Regions from separate parts of the Undibacterium sp. 14-3-2 genome, predicted to be linked through region 1. Evidence: predicted binding sites of a transcription regulator. Region 1 holds the regulator's gene; each other region holds the start of a gene.
What was found. The regulator NrdR, encoded in region 1, represses ribonucleotide reductase genes. The targets are predictions, from matches to a motif close to CACNANATNTNGTG.
Positions count from the first base shown of each region.

Region 2: a site for NrdR is predicted at 2,543-2,556, ahead of Undi14_RS07370 (ribonucleoside-diphosphate reductase subunit alpha). Genes of this name have one in related genera too.
Region 3: a site for NrdR is predicted at 1,833-1,846, ahead of Undi14_RS01870 (ribonucleoside triphosphate reductase). Genes of this name have one in related genera too.

Region 1 is NZ_JAENGS010000004.1:140,217-144,575, forward strand. Features, by position in the region: gene Undi14_RS10690 (SDR family NAD(P)-dependent oxidoreductase) at 1-397, opposite strand, end outside; ZMP/ZTP riboswitch at 640-773, shown strand; gene glyA (serine hydroxymethyltransferase) at 919-2,169, shown strand; gene nrdR (transcriptional regulator NrdR) at 2,262-2,735, shown strand; gene Undi14_RS10705 (sulfite exporter TauE/SafE family protein) at 2,750-3,496, shown strand; gene Undi14_RS10710 (D-hexose-6-phosphate mutarotase) at 3,638-4,359, opposite strand, start outside.
Region 2 is NZ_JAENGS010000002.1:643,939-648,297, forward strand. Features, by position in the region: gene Undi14_RS07370 (ribonucleoside-diphosphate reductase subunit alpha) at 1-2,350, opposite strand, end outside; gene Undi14_RS07375 (sigma-54 dependent transcriptional regulator) at 2,887-4,326, opposite strand; gene Undi14_RS07380 (PAS domain-containing sensor histidine kinase) at 4,323-4,359, opposite strand, start outside.
Region 3 is NZ_JAENGS010000001.1:411,261-415,619, reverse strand. Features, by position in the region: gene Undi14_RS01870 (ribonucleoside triphosphate reductase) at 1-1,785, opposite strand, end outside; gene Undi14_RS01865 (ABC transporter substrate-binding protein) at 2,316-3,068, shown strand; gene Undi14_RS01860 (porin) at 3,200-4,306, shown strand.

The DNA.
Region 1 (4,359 bases):
CGATATTAATGATCATGCCGCTGTTACGCGCCACCATGTCAGGCAGAACCGCCCGCGTCACGGTCACCAGACCTTTGGTGTTGGTATCGATCATGGTTTCCCACTCTTCCTGCGAGGCCAGATGAGCGGGTTCGGTTCCCAATGCCAGACCGGCATTATTGATCAGCACATCGATTTTTTTCCAGGCAGCAGGCAAATCCGCCAGCGCCTGCAGTATCGAAGACTTTTGCGTCACATCCATCGTGACCGGCAATAATTTATCTCCCAGCTCTGCGTGCAAAGCAGACAAACGTTCGAGCCGACGGGCGGCAGCGATGACCTGATGACCTTCGCGTACAAATTTACGCGCCATTTCTTCGCCAAAACCTGAGCTTGCACCAGTAATTAATACGATCATGCTGAAATCCTTTATGCCGTTGAATAAAAAAATGCGCTTGTTTGCCGTGTTTGCCGCGTCTGTCGTAGCCGGAAACAAATATCTGTCAGATATCTATTCTAAGGGCTTTTGCGATACAGGTCAGAACAGTCAGACTGCGACTAAAATGAAAGCAGTTAATTTTTAGCAAAATAACCATATCTGCCATGTGCCGATGAGTGGCTTGCCCATTCAAAGCGCATCACGTAAAATCTCAGCACCATTTTGTCTCACGTGACTGGCGAAATTGTGGCTGATCCCGATCAGGGCGGCTGCAAAAGATGGAGATCCATCGGGAAGCGTGAGATGTCGGGGTCACTGTGTTCCGTGATCCCAGCCGTGCGCCTGGGTAGCCTGATGGTAAAAGTAGTGAGGCTGCCTCTCTTCGTCCGCGTCAGACTGACACCTCATTGAAGTCAATCACCAATCTCGTTTACTTAAACAGTTTAATGCGCTTGTTGAATTCACTTATTTAACTCACTCTCACGATAGTCAGGAAAACCATGTTTGCAAAAAACCATACTCTCGCCAATATCGATCCCGAATTGTTCGCGACGATACAATTAGAAAACCAGCGTCAGGAAGATCACATTGAGCTGATCGCGTCTGAAAACTACACTTCGCCAGCCGTGATGGAAGCACAAGGCTCACAGCTGACAAACAAATATGCCGAAGGCTATCCGGGCAAACGTTACTACGGCGGCTGCGAACACGTTGATGTGGTCGAACAACTGGCGATTGATCGTCTGAAGCAATTGTTTGGTGCCAACTTTGCTAACGTACAGCCAAACTCAGGCTCGCAAGCGAATCAGGGCGTGTTTTTTGCGCTGCTGAATCCGGGCGACACCATCATGGGCATGAGCCTCGCTGAAGGTGGTCATCTGACCCACGGCATGCCGCTGAATATGTCGGGTAAATGGTTCAATGTTGTGTCTTATGGCCTGAACGCACAGGAAGACATCGATTACGATGCGATGGAAAAACTGGCGCGCGAAACCAAACCAAAACTGATCATCGCCGGTGCTTCTGCATTTGCACTGCGTATTGATTTTGAACGTTTCGGCAAAATCGCCAAAGAAGTCGGCGCGTATTTCATGGTCGATATGGCGCATTACGCTGGTTTGATCGCTGCGGGTGTGTATCCAAACCCAGTGCCGTTTGCTGACGTCGTCACTTCCACAACGCATAAGAGCCTGCGCGGCCCACGCGGCGGTATCATTCTGAGCAATGACGAAGCGATCGCCAAGAAAATCAATTCCGCTATTTTCCCTGGTATTCAGGGTGGTCCATTGATGCATGTCATCGCAGGTAAAGCGGTTGCATTTAAAGAAGCGCTGTCTCCTGAATTCAAAGAATATCAGCAACAAGTCATCAAAAATGCGGCAGCACTGGCGCAAACACTGACAGAACGCGGTCTGCGCATCGTTTCCGGCCACACTGAATCTCATGTGATGCTGGTGGATCTGCGTCCTAAAGGTCTGACAGGCAAAGAAGCCGAAGCAATCCTCGGTTCCGCACACATGACTTGCAATAAAAACGGCATCCCTAACGATCCGCAAAAACCGATGGTCACTTCTGGTATCCGTCTGGGTAGCCCGGCATTTACTACCCGTGGTTTCAAAGAAGCGGAAGCAATTAAAGTCGGTCATCTGATTGCTGACGTGCTGGATAATCCTAACGATGCCGCAACCATAGAACGCGTTAAAGCAGAAGTAAAAAAACTGACCAGCGCTTTCCCTGTGTACGCGAAGTAATTTCTGGTCGCCATCAAAACGCCACTCAGCCGAGTGGCGTTTTTTTAATTGTCGCTGTCTGACAGACAAACTCACCCACTACGGCTCTATTCATGAAATGTCCTTACTGCCATCATATTGATACTCAGGTCATCGATACGCGTGTTTCCGAAGAAGGCAATGTTATCCGTCGTCGTCGTCGCTGCGCAGATTGTGATAAGCGCTTCACCACGTATGAACGGGTGGAGCTGGTGATGCCCGTCATCGTCAAGAAAAATGGCAGCCGCACTGAATATGAATCGAATAAGCTGCGCGCCAGCTTCATGCTTGCGCTGCGCAAACGCCCGGTATCCGCCGAAGCCATCGACAGCGCCATTCAACGCATAGAAGAAAAATTGCTCTCCAGTGGCGAACGGGAAATCATGTCCGTCCATCTGGGCGAACTGGTCATGCACGAATTAAAACGTCTCGATAAAATCGCCTACATCCGTTTTGCTTCGGTGTACAAAAGTTTTAAAGACATCTCTGAATTCGCCGAGGCGATACAAGAAGTGAATGTCGACAACAAAACTTCAAAAAATAAATAAGCAACATGGAGCACATGAACACCGCTGGCTGGCTGGTTGCCGCCTTTGCGGTTCTGATTACCGGGATTTCTAAATCAGGGCTGGGTGGTGCATTGGGCGGCCTGGCCGTTCCCTTTCTTTCGCTGTGGATTTCACCGCGTAACGCAGCAGCAGTGATGCTGCCTATCCTGATCGCGATGGATATGGTCGGCATCCGCGCCTGGAGCGGCAAAGCCGACTGGCGTGATCTGAAAGTGCTGATACCGGGCGCCATCGTCGGCATCGTGCTGGGAACGCTGGCCTTTGGTGTCATGTCCGACCAACTGGTGAAAGGACTGATAGGGCTGATCGCCGTCGGTTTCACCCTCGACCGGCTACTACGTCATCGCGGGCAGGCAACGACAGAACAGCGTCCGCCACGTATTTTTGGCTGGCTCAGCGGCGTTGGTGCTGGCTTTACCAGCACACTGGCGCATGCCGGCGGGCCACCGGTGATGATCTATCTGCTGTCTTGGCGGCAGCCGCGGGAAACCTTCGTCGCGACCACGGTCTTTTTCTTTTCCGTCATCAACCTGGCGAAACTGCCTTTTTACATCGCGCTCGGCCTGTTCAGCATCGACACACTGACAATGTCAGCCTTACTGCTGCCGCTGGTACCAGTGGGCGTGTGGATAGGCATGCGTCTTTTACAGCGCATCCCGGAACGTCCGTTTTATCTGTTCGCAACCGCAGCGCTCGGGCTTTCCGGCGTCAAACTATTGTGGGATGGATCGATGGCGTAAGTTTATGCCGTGCTTAGGTCGCGAGAGCAATGGCATGCTCCACATGCTGTGTCTGACATCTCTTTGCACCATTGTTTTGCTGTGTACTGTGCCCCAATTCGGGTACGGGTCATCTAAGTAATGCGGTTCCTCACCGCAGATTTATTCTTCTGAGCATCCCAGCTTCATACTACCATTCCAGTTTTGTTGCGGTGATAGAGTAATGGGAACATTTACACAAGCTGCCTCCACACAGATGAAAGCACGCCCTTCATCATCTGCAAGATCAGCAATTTGTCGCGCGCCCTCATCCCAGGGAGTCCATACGACCGTATCGGGAAAACCATGCTTGTCAATTTGCAGCTCGCCAAGGCCGGTCTGCAAAATCAGATGATCTGGTGTTTGCGCATAAATACTGTCGATCGCATTTTTCACAATCAATTGATCCATTCCGCTTGCCGCTGCATTTGCCTGCGTGAGCTTGTCGTAACTGGGGCTATTTGCCAGCCCCAGTATCGTCGCAAATTGCCCTTCTGCGACGCGGAAATAGGTATGCAACGCAGCCTGAAACGACATTGTTTGTACGCCCTCATTCCGCACTTGCCAATCGACCTGTAAGGCATGGTCGGTTAAGGTGATGCGTATCGTTGCAGTAAATGAATGCGGCCAAAGCTGCATACTTTCAGGGGTATCCGTCAGCACCAGTGTAGCGCTTGCCGCATCGTCGTTCTGCTGCACATCCTCAAGCCGCCAAATTGCCGTGCGGGCAAATCCATGCTTGGGCAACGGCCCCAAGTCAGCAAACTGAGGAAAGATGACAGGAATGCCGCCACGCAAAGGCTGACGCTGATCCGGGGAAGCAAGACGACTCATAAATAACTGTT
Region 2 (4,359 bases), on a different contig from region 1:
CAATACAAGCTGATACGCCGATGATGTTAGAAATCGTTGCAGTCGGCGCAATCGCGACGCAATTTGAATTGCGCATACCAAATTGTTTGATGCGATCACGCACCACAGTCCAGTCCATGGTTTCGCTAAAATCTGCTTCCAGATAACCGCCACGCTCTTCTGCCAGCAGTTTCAATGAGTCTTGCGGCAGAATACCTCTATCCCACAGCGAACCTTTGTAAGAGCTATAAGTGCCACGCTCTTCCGCCAGCTCAGTCGATGCCAGATAAGCGTAGTAACACACGGCTTCCATCGAGGTGTCGGCAAACTGCACCGCGTCATTCGACGCATATGGCACACGCATCATGTGCAGACAATCCTGGAAACCCATGATACCCATGCCGACCGGACGGTGACGCAGATTGGAATCGCGTGCTTTTTGTACGGCGTAGTAGTTAATATCAATCACGTTATCGAGCATACGCATCGCAGTACGGATCGTTTTTTGCAGTTTGACGTGATCTAGTTTGCCGTTCTTCATGTGCGCTGGCAGGTTAACCGAGCCCAGATTACATACGGCGATTTCGCTTTCGTTAGTGTTGAGCGTGATCTCGGTACACAGATTCGACGAGTGCACCACGCCTACATGCTGCTGCGGGCTGCGGATATTGCAAGGATCTTTGAACGTGATCCATGGATGTCCTGTTTCAAACAACATGGACAGCATTTTGCGCCAGAGGTCGAGTGCCGGGATTTTTTTCGACAATTCGATTTCCCCAGAAGCCGCTTTGGCTTCGTAAGCGAGGTAAGCACTTTCAAATGCCTTACCGAATTTATCATGCAGATCCGGCACATCCGATGGAGAGAACAGGGTCCACTCTCCTTTTTCCATCACGCGCTTCATGAACAGATCAGGAATCCAGTTGGCGGTATTCATGTCATGCGTACGGCGACGGTCATCACCGGTGTTCTTACGCAAATCAAGGAATTCCTCGATATCCATGTGCCAGGTTTCGAGGTAGGCGCAGACTGCACCTTTACGTTTACCACCCTGATTGACCGCAACCGCAGTATCGTTGACCACTTTCAGGAACGGCACCACACCTTGGGATTTACCATTCGTGCCTTTGATGTGCGCGCCGAGTGAGCGTACCGGTGTCCAGTCATTGCCCAGACCACCGGCATATTTCGCCAGCAAAGCGTTTTCTTTGAGCGCGTCATAAATACCGGCAAGATCATCAGAGACCGTAGTCAGGTAGCAGGACGACAATTGCGAACGTTGTGTGCCGGAATTAAATAGTGTCGGTGTCGAGCTCATGAAATCAAAGCTGGACAACAGGTGATAGAACTCGATGGCACGGGCGTTACGATCTTTTTCTTCCAACGCCAGGCCCATCGCCACGCGCATATAAAAAGCCTGCGGCATTTCAATGCGGGTGCCGCGGACATGCAGGAAATAACGGTCATACAAAGTCTGCAAACCGATATAGCTGAATTGCAGATCGCGGTCAGCGACCAATGCTTTTGCCAGACGGTCCAGATCAAATTCCGCCAATTTTGTATCCAGTAATTCGGCAGCAATACCCTTCTGGATAAATTGCGGGAAATAGCGAATGTATTCGGCGGCGGCATCCTGCTGAGCCACCTCTTTGCCAAAGACTTCTTTACGCACTGTGTGCAACAGCAAGCGGGAAGTCACCTGGCTATAGGCTGGTTCTTTTTCCATCAAAGCGCGCGCAGCCAGAATCGCTGATTTATGCAATTCCTCGACAGGCACGCCGTCGTACAAGTTCTTCAATGTTTCAGTCAGGATCGCTTCTGCATCCGCCAGTTTGTCGAGACCAACGCAGGCAGCAGTAATAAGGTCACGAACTTTTTCAATGTCGAGGATGACTTTTTCACCATCAATAACCACATGGATTTGCGGCAGTTTTGCCTGCGAGGCTTGTTGCGCTTCGCGTTGCAGGCGGCGTTCTTCCTGATGTTTTGCACGATACAGCACATAAGAACGGGCAACATCATGCTCACCGGAACGCATTAACGCCAGTTCAACCTGATCCTGAATATCTTCAATATGAAACGTGCCGCCGGTTGGCTGTCTGCGCAGCAATGCCGCAACAACCGTCGAAGTCAGTTGCTCAACGAGTTCACGGATACGGGCAGAGGCTGCGCCTTGACCACCGTTGACGGCCAGGAATGCCTTCGTCATCGCGATCGCAATTTTTTGCGGCTCAAAACCAACTACGGCACCATTCCGGCGAATAACCCGGTGCTCGCTGTATCCGCTGCCAGCACTCGCCTGAACGGCGTTGCCGCTTGCGGAGCTTAGATCGGAATGAGATGGCGTTGATGTTTCCATTGAAGAGTGCATTGAACCTCCGGAGTCGGTGATATCTTGAGTCGTTCATGACCTCAGACGATCATGAAACGCTCGGGTTAACTGAATGTTGCGCCTTATTACAAACTAGCTTTACACGGAAAACGGCCGTGTTATTTCTTCATTTTTAAATCAATTGCTGCGAAAAAGGGGAATGTGAAGCAAGAAAGGCAAAACAAGAAAAACTACTATATATAGTGCACAAATAATTTATAGCCCTAATTCTAGTACCCGAGGCTAAGGTGTGCAACCGCTTTATTTGCTAATTTTTCAGTAATTTTTTTGTGCAGGCGATTGACTTTCGCAGATGATCAGAAATCTGCAGCAAGCTGAGTAAGTGAGTGCTAACAGAAAATAGTCGCACCGCTTACAGGATCTTTATCTATCGGTTTTCAGCATCGTTCTCAACAAGACTGCAACGAGGCGAAGCAGATCTTAGGGAGCAAGCAAAGTGACACTGGCAACATGCTGGCAATACTTTCGTCGGCGTGAAAGCGGACGCACAAGCGCCAATTGAATTCTCGGGAAAACTAATCCTGAATTTTTAATTTCTGTATCTGGTAACGCAACTGCCTGAAGCTGACGCCGAGCAGCTCCGCCGCCTGGGTCCGGTTATGCCGGGTCTGCTCCAAAGCCCGCATAATCATTTCGCGTTCGATATTCTCCAGATACTCAGGCAAGGAGCAAGGAAGCGTAGGGGGAGAAAAAACGTCTTCATCTTTCTTTGATATAGCCTCAGTAACGATTTGCTCAGGCTGCACAACATCATCAACATGCTGTTCCGTTAGTAGTTTTTTTTGATTGCGTAAGGCCAGATCAGCCACTTGTATACAACCATCGTTGGCAAACGCGAGTGCCCGCTCAAGTATGTTTTCCAGTTCACGGACATTGCCGGGGAAATCATAAGCACGTAAGGCTTGCAATGCTGCTGGCGACAAGGTGACATCACCGCCAGCGAGCTTACGTAATATCGCAGCAGATAAATCGGCAATGTCGTCAAGACGCTCACGCAACGGCGGCAAGTGCAGCTCAATGACATTTAAGCGGTAATACAAGTCCTGCCGGAATCGCCCTTCGTCTACACAAGTACTCAGATTCTGATGGGTTGCACTGATAATCCTGACATCCACGGACTCTTCCAGTGTTGCACCGACTTTGCGAATACGGCGCTCCTGAATTGCCCGCAACAACTTCACCTGCATCGCCAGCGGTAAATCGGCGACCTCATCCAGCATCAGCGTGCCGCCATTCGCCGCCTGAAAAAATCCTTCGCGATCATCTGCCGCCCCGGTAAAAGCACCTTTACGATAACCGAAAAATTCCGCTTCCATTAACGTTTCAGGAATTGCCCCGCAATTAACCGCAATAAACGGTTTGCCAGCGCGCGAACTGGATGTGTGAATTTCACGCGCTGCCAGTTCCTTACCGCTACCGGATTCCCCGGTAATAATGACCGGTGCCATGCTACGCGCCAGACGACTGATTTGTGCCCGGACGTCCTGCATACCTGGCGATGAGCCAATCAGAAACGAGGCTGGCGTCATTTCACAGACATCGGATGCCACTTCGGATTCCTCATTGACCAGATTTATTTCCAGCGCAGAACGCACCAGTTTGCGTAAATGATCAAGAGCCACAGGCTTGGAAACATAATCAAACGCCCCGGCCTTCAGGGCAATCACCGCATTATCGGTGCTGCCAAAGGCTGTAATCACCGCGATCGGGGTATTTTTATAATGAAGATTAACCTCTTCCACTAACTCCATTCCCGAACCATCGGGCAAACGCATGTCAGTCAACACCAACGAATAGCAGTTTTTGGCTAGCAGCGTTCTGGCGATATCCAGATTTTCGGCGCTATCAACATCCAGCCCCATTTTAATCAGCGTGATCTCTAACAACTCGCGCAAATGCGCCTCATCATCCACCACCAGGATGCGTGGACAAGTGTTGCCGCTAGTGTTGCTCATGCGTTTAATCCAGAAAAATTAATCACGAAACGC
Region 3 (4,359 bases), on a different contig from region 1:
ACGCTGCAAATCGTCTTGCAGCTCCAGCGCTTCAAATGGATCTTCGGTAAAGCCGACCGGTAATTGTGATGAGTTAGTGTAGTAAGGCATCTCGGCCGTACCGGCCTGCAGAATATCCGGAAAGCGCTTGCAGTCTTCTTTCGCAAAACGGTAGGTTGTTCCTTCCGCAGGTGTCGCTTCCAGATTGTACATATGGCCGGTCTCGTCCTGAAATTTCAGCATTCTGGCGCGGATATGATCCAGAAAACGAATCGCCATCGCATGGCCAGCAGCGCTGCTGATATCGTCTTCACCGGCAGTGAAGTTACGTATCATCTCGTTGATACCGTTCACACCCAGCGTCGAAAAGTGATTACGCAAGGTTCCCAGATAGCGCTTGGTATAAGGGAACAGGCCGTTATCCATGTGGCGCTGTATCACTTTGCGTTTTATTTCCAGGCTGGTTTTTCCGAGTTCCAGCAAATGATCCAGTGCTGCCAGCAAGGCAGACTCATTACCTCGATAGCGATAACCGAGACGGGCGCAGTTAATCGTGACCACACCGAGCGAGCCGGTCTGTTCAGCAGAGCCAAACAAACCGTTACCGCGCTTCAGCAATTCGCGCAGATCCAGCTGCAAGCGACAACACATAGAACGTATCATGTTCGGCTTGAGTTCAGAGTTAATGAAATTCTGAAAATACGGTAAGCCATAACGTGCCGTCATTTCAAACAGACGTTCGGCGTTCGGGCTGTACCAGTCAAAATCCTCGGTCATGTTATAGGTAGGAATAGGAAAGGTGAACGCGCGCCCTTTTGCATCACCGGCCATCATCACTTCGATGTATGCACGGTTAATCATGTCCATTTCGGCCTGTAATTCACCGTAGGAAAATGGCATTTCGATGCCAGCGATCACAGGTATCTGATCACGTAAATCAGCCGGGCACACCCAGTCGAAAGTCAGATTCGTAAAAGGCGTCTGAGTGCCCCAGCGTGACGGCACATTCAGGTTGTAAATCAGCTCCTGCATACACTGTTTAACACTGGCGTAACTCAATGCATCCTTGCGCACGAAAGGCGCCAGGTAGGTATCGAAAGAACTGAATGCCTGAGCGCCCGCCCATTCATTTTGCAATGTCCCGAGAAAATTCACGATCTGCCCGACCGCGCTCGATAAATGTTTTGGCGGCGCAGACTCGACCTTACCCGGCACGCCATTCAAGCCCTCGTTCAACAAGGTACGTAAAGACCATCCGGCGCAGTAGCCAGCCAGCATATCCAGATCATGAATATGCAGATCCGCTTCCCGGTGTGCCATACCGACTTCTGGCGGATACACATGACTCAGCCAGTAATTCGCAATGACTTTGCCGGAGACATTCAGAATCAGACCGCCGAGCGAGTATCCCTGATTGGCATTTGCATTGACACGCCAGTCCTGACGCTGCAGGTATTCATTGATGGATGATTCGACATCAACGAGGGTGTGTTGGTCATGCCGCAAACGTTGGTGCTGTTCGCGATACACAATATAGGCGCGCAAGGTCTGGCGATAACCGGACTCAAATAAGACTGATTCGACTACGTCCTGAATCTGCTCGATATGCAGTAGCGGCGTAGCGTTTACCATCGCATTACTTTGCATTACCTGTGCACACAAATCACTCGCCACGCGTAAATCAAATTCACCACTCGCCTGACCTGCGCGCTGCAGGGCAAATTCAATTTTCTTTGCATCAAATGCGCTGATGCTGCCATCCCGCTTGATGACCTGTGTCTGCGACTCACAAAATTGCTCAGTCATTATCGTTATCCAAATACACAATATTTAGTAGTTGAATTTAGAATAATCACTAAATATAGTATAGTCAAACGAAGACTGATGCTTTTTTAAAATCATTGATCCGGGTCAAAAAACTCATAGATCAACTGATTGATACGAAAAAACTCGCAGCACCACGATATTACGCTTGCTGTGCTGATCGGCCTGTCGCCACTGTAATGAGCACTTTCTATCAGTCTTTCGAGATCAAAAAAATGACTTCTGGCAGACATCTAAGCCTGCGATATATCAACGCAGGCATAAAGAAAGACCGCGGGAAGCCGGCGTGTGCAAATCTTGCCTGCGGTAACTATATAAACAGATACAGAAATATTTGTACTGACGCCACAGCCATACACGAAGGAATGTGGCAACATTCATAGCCATAAAGGGCAAGTCGGATTACGAGACGACAATCGACTGCATCAACACTACAATGCTCTGCAATTGCTGAAACGTATCCGGGATTGCTTACTATTCTAAACATAACGCGTTCAGGTATGAGACAAACGATGAACTTGTTGATGCAGATAATGACGGCGTTAATTTCAACAAGTGTTGCGGCTGAAACACCTGGAAATTTACATATTTCTGTCAACGTCGACTCTGCCACTGGCATGATTGCAGCATCCATACTTCGCGAAGTCTACAAACAGACGAAGCTGGAATTTTGTATTATCAACTTGCCGCCACTGCGCGCAACCAAAGAAGCTAAGGCTGGAAACATAGACGGCGAAGTATTGCGGCCACCCAATTACGCAGCGTCACATCCAGAGTTAATACGTATTGATCCGCCTTATATCGTCGTTGAAACTCTGGCGTATACATTAAAAACCCGCAATCTGACTATTCAGAAAAAAAGCGATTTAAAGCCACTCAGAGTTGGTGTCGTGCGCGGAATTATAAATGCGCAAAATGCGACCGAAGGGCTCAACGACATTACGTTTGCTGATACGTCAGAAAGTCTCTTCAAAATGTTGACCGCTGGTCGTATTGATGTCGCGGTGGACTCCAGATATAGCGCAGACCGGGCAATGAAAAAAACAATGATCAATGACATTGTTTCGGAAAAAATCGTCTTACTGGTACAACCCGCTCACCACTATCTGAATATCAAACATAAAGCGTTGGCAGCGAGTCTGGCCACAACGATCAGTCAGCTCGCGGCAACTGGAGAATTGCAGCGACTGGCAACGACTGCGGAATCTGAGCAAATGAAAAACGACAACGCAACAGCGACACTTCCTGTGAAAAACTGTAACTGAATTACAGTCAGATAGAAAAGTGATTTTATGCAGCAGATTCATCCGTAGTGTGTTTCACCCCGTGTGTCAGAAGAAAAGAAACGTCGATAGTAATCGCAGGCCTGAACTCAACAATATACGAAGAGGACACCATGAAAACGCGTTTATTTTTATCCGGAATAAGTCTGGCAGGAATGTCTGCCTTTTCACCAACTGTTTCAGCACAATCGAATGTCGTGCTGTATGGCATCGCAGACCTTGGCATTCATTACAGTAATGGATTAAACGCCAGCAATGCTCCCACAGCATCGAATTCCACCACGGCTCTGAGCAGCGGCATCAACAATACCAGTCGCTGGGGTATCAAAGGTCAGGAGGCGCTGGGAAATGATATGTCAGCTCTTTTCCAGCTCGAAGGCGGCCTGAATATTGATACGGGTGGTTCTGCCAAATCGGATAAGTTGTTTGACCGGATCGCATTTGTTGGCTTAAAGACCAGTGCCGGCGTACTGACGGCCGGACGTCAGGCGACGATATTATCGGATGCGATATCGCCGGTCGATCCTTTAGGAATGCGCTTTGCCAGTTTCAACCCTAACATCAACGTAACCGCATTAAGTAATACGGCTTTTGGCACTCATGCCTTTGGAATGCAATACGGCACCAGCGGCTACAACGACAATTACTATCGTCTGGACAATATGCTGAAATTCACCAGTGACTTTGGTCCGGTGACAACTCGCGTCTCCTATTCATTTGGTGAAGTGGCGGGAAACACCAGCGCGTTGTCGACGGTGGGTGCGGGTCTGAGCTATCAGCAAGATGGCCTGGCTATATCTGGCGCGTATATGAAATTGAAAAACAGTGCCAGTTTCAGCCTTGACGCCTATACGCTGGGCGCTGCCTATAACTTTGGTGAATTCACACTCAAAGCCAATTATGGCAATAACAAAGCAGAAACGGCAATCAATAAGGAAACAAAAGAAAATATCTATTCAGGCGGCGGCAACGTCGTGATTCGCCCCGGCCTATCGCTGACCGCCGCGTATTATCGTGTACGACGCGACAGCACAGGCTTTACCTCCGATGGGTTTGATCGTGTGGTTGCCTATCTCGAACAGGAAATGTCAAAGCGCAGCACCTTATATGTCGAGCTTGATTCAACCAAGTGGAACGGTAATGCGGCAGGCACAACCGGAACGCAGGCCAATAAATCCAATGGATATGGCTTCACCCTGGGTCTGATGCATAAATTCTGAAGTACGTCTGCAGGACCATCTGCCATAGCGCGCGGCTGAAACAGATTCAGCCG